2 regions of the Streptomyces sp. NPDC002130 genome follow, and region 2 is predicted to be linked to the other one. Evidence: riboswitches for the same ligand, from Rfam matches in the RefSeq annotation. Region 2 holds a riboswitch; the other holds the start of a gene.

Region 1 (3,398 bases), on a different contig from region 2:
CGGACACGGAGTCACCGACCTCGGGAAGCTGGACGAACACGACATCGCCGAGCGCGTTGGCCGCGTGCTCCGTGATGCCGACCGTCGAGACGCCGTCCTCGGCGGCCGACAGCCACTCGTGCTCCTTGCTGTAACGCAGCTCGTTGGGGTTGCTCATGGCCTGGATTCTCCTGTACGCGCGGGAGTGCTGTGGAAGGGGGGGGACTACTGGTGAGCTGGGACGACGGGCACGAGGCGGTGCCGCGGCCCTCCGGCCAGTGTCTACTTCTGACGCTTGTAGAACGGCAGCGCCACGACCTCGTACGGCTCGTGACTGCCCCGGATGTCCACACCGACACCGGCCGTGCCCGGCGTGGAGTACATGGCGTCGACGTAGGCCATCGCGATCGGCTTGCCCAGCGTGGGGGAGGGGGCCCCGGAGGTGACCTCGCCGATCACCTTGCCCTCGGCGACGACGGCGTACCCGGCGCGGGGGACCCGGCGGCCTTCGGCGATCAGGCCGACCAGGACGCGCGGCGGCTCGTGGTTCGCGTGCTCCGCGGCCTCACGCAGGGCCGCGCGGCCCACGAAGTCGCCCTCCTTCTCGAACTTCACCACCCGTCCGAGGCCCGCGTCGAAGGGGGTGAGGGAGGTCGACAGCTCGTGCCCGTACAGCGGCATGCCCGCCTCCAGCCGCAGCGTGTCGCGGCAGGACAGCCCGCAGGGGACCAGCCCGACGCCCTCGCCCGCCTTGGTCAGTGCCTGCCACAGCTCGACCGCGTGCTCCGGCTTCACGAACAGCTCGAAGCCGTCCTCGCCGGTGTAGCCGGTCCGGGCGATCAGGGCCGGTACGCCCGCGACCGTGCCGGGCAGCCCGGCGTAGTACTTCAGGCCGTCGAGGTCGGCGTCGGTCAGGGACTTCAGGATCCCGGGCGACTCCGGTCCCTGGACGGCGATCAGCGCGTAGGCGTCCCGGTCGTCACGCACCTCGGCGTCGAAGCCGGCGGCGCGCTCGGTCAGCGCGTCCAGCACCACCTGGGCGTTGGAGGCGTTGGCGACCACCATGTACTCGGTCTCGCCCAGCCGGTAGACGATCAGGTCGTCCAGGATGCCGCCGTCGGCCCGGCAGATCATGGTGTAGCGGGCCCGGCCCGGCTTCACACCGCCGATGTTGCCCACCAGGGCGAAGTCCAGCAGGGCGGCGGCCTGCGGGCCGGTGACGGTGATCTCGCCCATGTGGGAGAGGTCGAAGAGCCCGGCCTTCGTGCGCACGGCGGTGTGCTCGTCGCGCTCGGAGCCGTAGCGCAGGGGCATGTCCCAGCCGGCGAAGTCGGTCATCGTCGCGCCGAGCGAACGATGCAGGGCATCGAGCGCGGTGTGACGGAGTTCTCCTGTACTGCTCACAGTCGGTCGTCTCCCAGGGCAATGACGGGCGAGGTCGTTCCTCCCCATCTGTCATCGGAACCTGAGAGGTTCGCCATGACCGCACGGGTCGTGACTTGCACCTTGGGTGGGGCCACCCCTGTCATACGCCAGGGGCGACCCGCTTTTCAGATGTGCCTCGCCCGCGCGGTAACGGGGCCTGAGAGATTCAAGGGAGGGACTTGCTCCTTCGGCGCCCCAGCGACAGCTGCTGCTGGGGACTCTCCCGCGCGGATTCAAACGGCCGGTATGCAGTTGGCGCGCACATCATTGCACGCATCCTTCCGGCGCGGCAGGGGGACCTTTCCCAGGGAGTGCACGAGTCCCGCCCGCCGGACATGGCGACCTGTAGCAGCCCTGTTGCAGGACAAGAACGTAAATGAGAGGCCTGCGGCATTACCTTCTCTTTACACTCGGCGGGGATGGGACTCCGTACCTGGCCCCAGGGGAGGACGATCACGGTGAACAGGACCACCGCGTACGCGACGACGGGCATCGCGCTGCCCGAGCAGCCGGCCGCACCGGCCCGGGCGGTCCGCGCTCCGGCGCCGGTCGTCCGCGACCTGCGCGACCGGGCCGGCCGGAGCCCGCACGCGCTGCTGTTCGGCCCCCGCGACCTGGTCGTGGTCACGGGCCTGCCGGGCAGCGGCAAGTCCACGCTGATGCGGCGCACCGTGCCGGACCGGCGCATCGACTCCCAGGACACCCGCGACCGCTGGGCCCGCCGCATGCCGCGCGCCCTGCCGTATGCGCTCTACCGCCCGCTCGTCCGCCTCGCCCACTACGCCGGGCTGCGGCGCGCCCTGCGCACGGGCGAGGGCGTCGTCGTGCACGACTGCGGCACGCAGGCCTGGGTCCGCCGCTGGCTCGCCCGCGAGGCCCGCCGCCGGGGCGGCGCCCTGCACCTCCTCCTCCTCGACGTCAGTCCCGAACAGGCCCTGGCCGGCCAGCGCGACCGGGGCCGCGGCGTCTCGCGGTACGCGTTCCTGCGCCACCGCGCGGCAAGCACCCGCCTCCTGCGCGCGGTGGAGCGCGGCGACCTCCCCACCGGCTGCGCCTCGGCCGTGCTGGCCGACCGGGACGCGGCGAACGGCCTCCGCAGAATCGGCTTCACGGGCTGAGCCCGCGCGGTCGTCCCCAAGCCGGCCTTCCTCCTGCCGCCCGGCGTCCGTCAGCCGTTAGCCTTTTCAGCTACAGCAGTGGTTCCAGGCAGGCGGTAGGCAGATGGACATCCCGGCGGACTTCTCCGCGGACTTCCCGGCGCAGACGCAGACCCACCCGCACGGCGGTTGGCCCGGCAACGAGCTGGAGGAGGTGCTCTCGGCCTCCCTCGGCGCGGGACCGGCGGCCGGCGGGCGGATCGTCGAGGTGCTCGGCCGGAGCTTCGTGTGGATCCCGCTGCCCAACGGCGGCGGCCCGCACAGCGGCCCCCTCGACCTGCCCGGCATCGAGATCGACGGCCAGGCGTTCGTGCCGGTGTTCAGCTCCGAGGAGCAGTTCCGCCAGGTCACCGGCGCGCACATGTCGTACACCATCGCGCCCGCCGTGGAGTTCGCCCGGGGCCTGCCGCCGCACGCGGGGATAGCCGTCAACCCGGGCGGTGTGGTGGGCATCCCCCTGCCGCCTGCCGCCGTGGCCGAGCTGTGCCGGGCCGGCCGGACTCCGCTCGACGGCCCCGCGAGCGGCGGACGGGTCCGGCTCTTCGAGCCCGACTGGCAGGACGACCCGGTGGACTTCCTGGCCGCCGCTGCCTCCGAGTTCGAGGCGACCGGCGTCGTCGTCTCTGCCCGCCGCTGCCTCGCCGTGATCGAGACGGCCGACCCCGTGATGTTCGTCGGCGTCGAACTCTCCCAGTGGGAAGGCGACCTGCGCGTCCTCCCCCTTGACGCCCTCACCCGCGCCGTCACCGCCGCCCCGGCCCCCTGGCCGGTCAACCTGGTGCTCCTCGACGTGACGGAGGACCCGGTGGGCAACTGGATGCGAGACCGGGTCCGGCC
Region 2 (3,398 bases):
CCGTGCGCAGACGACGGGATCAGGCAGACGGTGCGCTGCTCGTCCCCGTTGGCCCGGTGGTATCCGCGGACGGCGAGCAGCCCGGCCAGCTCACCCTGCGACCCGGCGTTCGGCTGGAGGGACACCTTGTCGTAGCCGGTGACCTCGGCGAGCCGGTCCTCCAGCTCGTGGATGAGGGAGAGGTAGCCACCAGCCTGCTCGGCGGGCGCGAAGGGGTGCAGCTGCCCGAACTCGGGCCAGGTGACCGGCTCCATCTCGGTGGTCGCGTTGAGCTTCATCGTGCAGGAGCCCAGCGGGATCATGCCCCGGTCGAGCGCGTAGTCGCGGTCGGCCAGCTTGCGCAGGTAGCGCAGCATGGCGGTCTCGGAGCGGTGCTGGTGGAAGACGGGGTGCGTCAGGTAGTCGTCGGTGCGCAGCAGCGCGCCCGGCAGCCCGTCCTCGGTGGCCGCGTCCAGCGCCTCCACGACGCCCTCGACCCCGAAGGCGGCCCATACGGCACGCAGCTGGGCCCGCGTCGTGGTCTCGTCACAGGCGATGGAGACGTGGTCGGCGTCGACGAGACGCAGGTTGACCCCGTTGTCACGGGCGGCGGCCACGACGTCGGCGGCCCGGCCCCGGACGCGCACGGTCAGGGTGTCGAAGTAGGCCCCGTGCACGACCTCGACCCCACCGTTCGCGAGCCCGGCGGCGAGAACGGTGGCGTACCGGTGGGTGCGCCGCGCGATGCCCTTCAGGCCGTCCGGGCCGTGGTAGACGGCGTACATGCCGGCCATGACGGCGAGCAGCACCTGTGCGGTGCAGATGTTGCTGGTCGCCTTCTCGCGGCGGATGTGCTGCTCACGCGTCTGCAGCGCCAGCCGGTAGGCCTTGTTGCCGTCGGCGTCCACGGACACGCCGACGAGCCGCCCGGGCAGGCTGCGCGCCATCTTGTCCTGGACCGCCATGTAGCCGGCGTGCGGTCCGCCGAAGCCCATGGGCACGCCGAAGCGCTGCGTCGTCCCGACGGCGATGTCCGCCCCGAGCTCACCGGGCGACTTCAGCAGCGTCAACGCGAGCAGATCGGCGGCGACCGTGACGAGCGCGCCGAGATCGTGCGCCCGGTCGATGACCGGCTTGATGTCCCGCACGGCACCGGAGGCGCCCGGGTACTGGATCAGCACGCCGTTGATCTCGCGCTCGGCGATCTCGGCGGGGATGCCCTCGCTGAGGTCGGCGACGACGACCTCGACTCCGGTCGGCTCGGCCCGCGTCTGGATCACGGCGATGGTCTGCGGCAGCGTGTCCGCGTCGACCAGGAACAGGCCCTTCTTGTTCTTGCCCAGCCGCCGCGACAGCGCCACGGCCTCGGCGGCCGCGGTGCCCTCGTCGAGCAGGGAGGCGCCCGAGGTCGGCAGTCCGGTCAGGTCGGCGACCATGGTCTGGAAGTTGAGCAGCGCCTCGAGGCGGCCCTGGGAGATCTCCGGCTGGTACGGCGTGTAGGCCGTGTACCAGGACGGGTTCTCCATGACGTTGCGCATGATGACCGGCGGCGTGAACGTGCCGTAGTACCCGAGGCCGATCATGGAGCCGAGGACCTGGTTGCGGTCGGCGAGGGAGCGCAGCTCGGCGATCACCTCGGCCTCGCTGCGGGCGCCCGGCAGGTCCAGTGCCTCGGCACTCTTGATCACGGCCGGGACCGCGGCGGCGGTCAGCTCGTCCAGCGAGCCGTAACCGACGTGCGCGAGCATCTTGGCGCAGGCCTCGTGGTCGGGGCCGATGTGGCGCTGCTCGAAGGGGACTGCCTCTTCGAGCTCGGAGAGCGGAATGCGGTGGGCGGTCATTACGGAGGCCTCCTGGTCGACACGACCTGCGAGGGGCACCACGGCACGGGTACCCGGACGGCCTCCCCCTCTGTCATCTCAACCTGAGAGCTTCACCGGATCGCCCGAAGGCCTCCGGCTTTCACCGTCGGTGAGAGCGGAAGCCGTCGACACCCGCCCTGCTTTCCAGAGTGACCTCGTCCGTGCGGTACGTGTGCCTGAGAGATTCCGGGGAGGATTTGCTCCTTCGGCGCCTCCGATGGTGTCTGGAGGACTCTCCCGCACGGGGTCAACAGCCGCTGCCAGCGTACCAGCGAGGTCAACGCACGAACCTTCGAGTGGCCGCATCCCCGCTTGTGCCTTTTTGTAGTGTTTACGGATGAGGTGCGACCATGTGGAGGGCCCGTGCGAACCGACATCGATCCGCGCAACCTGATCGGCCGCAAGGCGTTCGACCGCAACGGGACCAGGATCGGCACCATCGACGAGGTCTACCTCGACGACGCCACCGGCGAGCCGGAGTGGGCGGCCATACGGACCGGCCTGTTCAGCAGGGACGCCTTCGTCCCCCTGGAGCCCAGCGAACTGATCGAGGGCGCGCTCCACGTCCCCTTCGAACGCGCCCTGATCAAGGACGCCCCCGACTTCGGCGTGGGCCGCCACCTCTCGCCCGAGCAGGAACTGCAGCTCTACCACCACTACGGTCTCGATGTCGCCGCCCCGCCCCCGCTCCGGGACCACGACTTCGGCAAGCTGGCGGGCACCGACGAAACGGCTTGAGACCCCGCCCCGGACACCCGGTCTCCCCCGTCGGGCCCCCGTAACACCAGCGGCAACGGATCCGCCGCCTCCAGATCCGGGTCGTCGACCCGGAAGGTCCGTACCCGCCCGGGCTCCGAGTCGGGCGTCTCGAACCGTACGGTGACCCGCCCCAGGCCGCTGCCCTGCACCCAGCCGTGCCCGAACTCGGCGTGCCGCACATCGTGCCCGGCGGGCCAGCGCCGCTCGGCGAGCGGCGGCTGCTCCTCGGCCGGCACCACGGAATGCTCCTCGACCGGGCCTTCCGTGACCGCCCGCTCTCCCGCCGCCTGGGCGAACAGGTCCTCCTGCGTGTAGTCGGCGAGCCCGCTGACCCCCACCCCGAGCAGCCGCACCCCGCCGGTCGTGTCGACCGACTCCAGCAGTCTGGCCGCGGCCTCGCGGACCACCGCGGGATCGTCCGTGGGCCCGCGCAGCGTCTCGGAGCGCGTGAGCGTCGAGAAGTCGTACCGTCGCACCTTCAGCACGATCGTCCGCCCGGACAGCCCTGCCCCGCGCAGCCGCCGCACGCACCGCTCGGCGAGCCGCTGCACCTCCAGCCCGACCCGCGTGCGGTCGTGGATGTCCACGTCGTAGGTGTCCTCGACCGACACCGACTTCGCCTCGCGTTCCGCCACCACGGGCCGGTCGTCCCGTGCCAGTGCCATGGCGTACAGGCCGTGCCCGTGCGCCTTGCCCAGCAGCCGGACGAGCTCGTCCTCGCCCGCCTCGACGATCTCCTCGACCGTGGTGATCCCGGCCCGCCTCAGATGGTCACCCGTCGCCGGCCCCACTCCTGGC

The links. A riboswitch is a leader RNA that binds a small molecule or an ion and turns the genes downstream of it on or off. The one in region 2 is predicted to bind glycine.
Region 1: linked by a shared signal. The riboswitch ahead of gcvT (glycine cleavage system aminomethyltransferase GcvT) and the one ahead of gcvP (aminomethyl-transferring glycine dehydrogenase) in region 2 are both predicted to bind glycine.

What each region holds. Positions count from the first base shown of each region.
Region 1 is NZ_JBEOXI010000021.1:50,587-53,984, reverse strand. Features, by position in the region: gene gcvH (glycine cleavage system protein GcvH) at 1-157, opposite strand, end outside; gene gcvT (glycine cleavage system aminomethyltransferase GcvT) at 262-1,431, opposite strand; glycine riboswitch at 1,422-1,539, opposite strand; glycine riboswitch at 1,540-1,640, opposite strand; gene ABT116_RS06455 (AAA family ATPase) at 1,863-2,522, shown strand; gene ABT116_RS06450 (enhanced serine sensitivity protein SseB) at 2,626-3,398, shown strand, end outside.
Region 2 is NZ_JBEOXI010000007.1:53,130-56,527, forward strand. Features, by position in the region: gene gcvP (aminomethyl-transferring glycine dehydrogenase) at 1-1,820, opposite strand, end outside; glycine riboswitch at 1,996-2,091, opposite strand; gene ABT116_RS02605 (PRC-barrel domain-containing protein) at 2,205-2,579, shown strand; gene ABT116_RS02610 (DNA polymerase IV) at 2,498-3,398, opposite strand, start outside.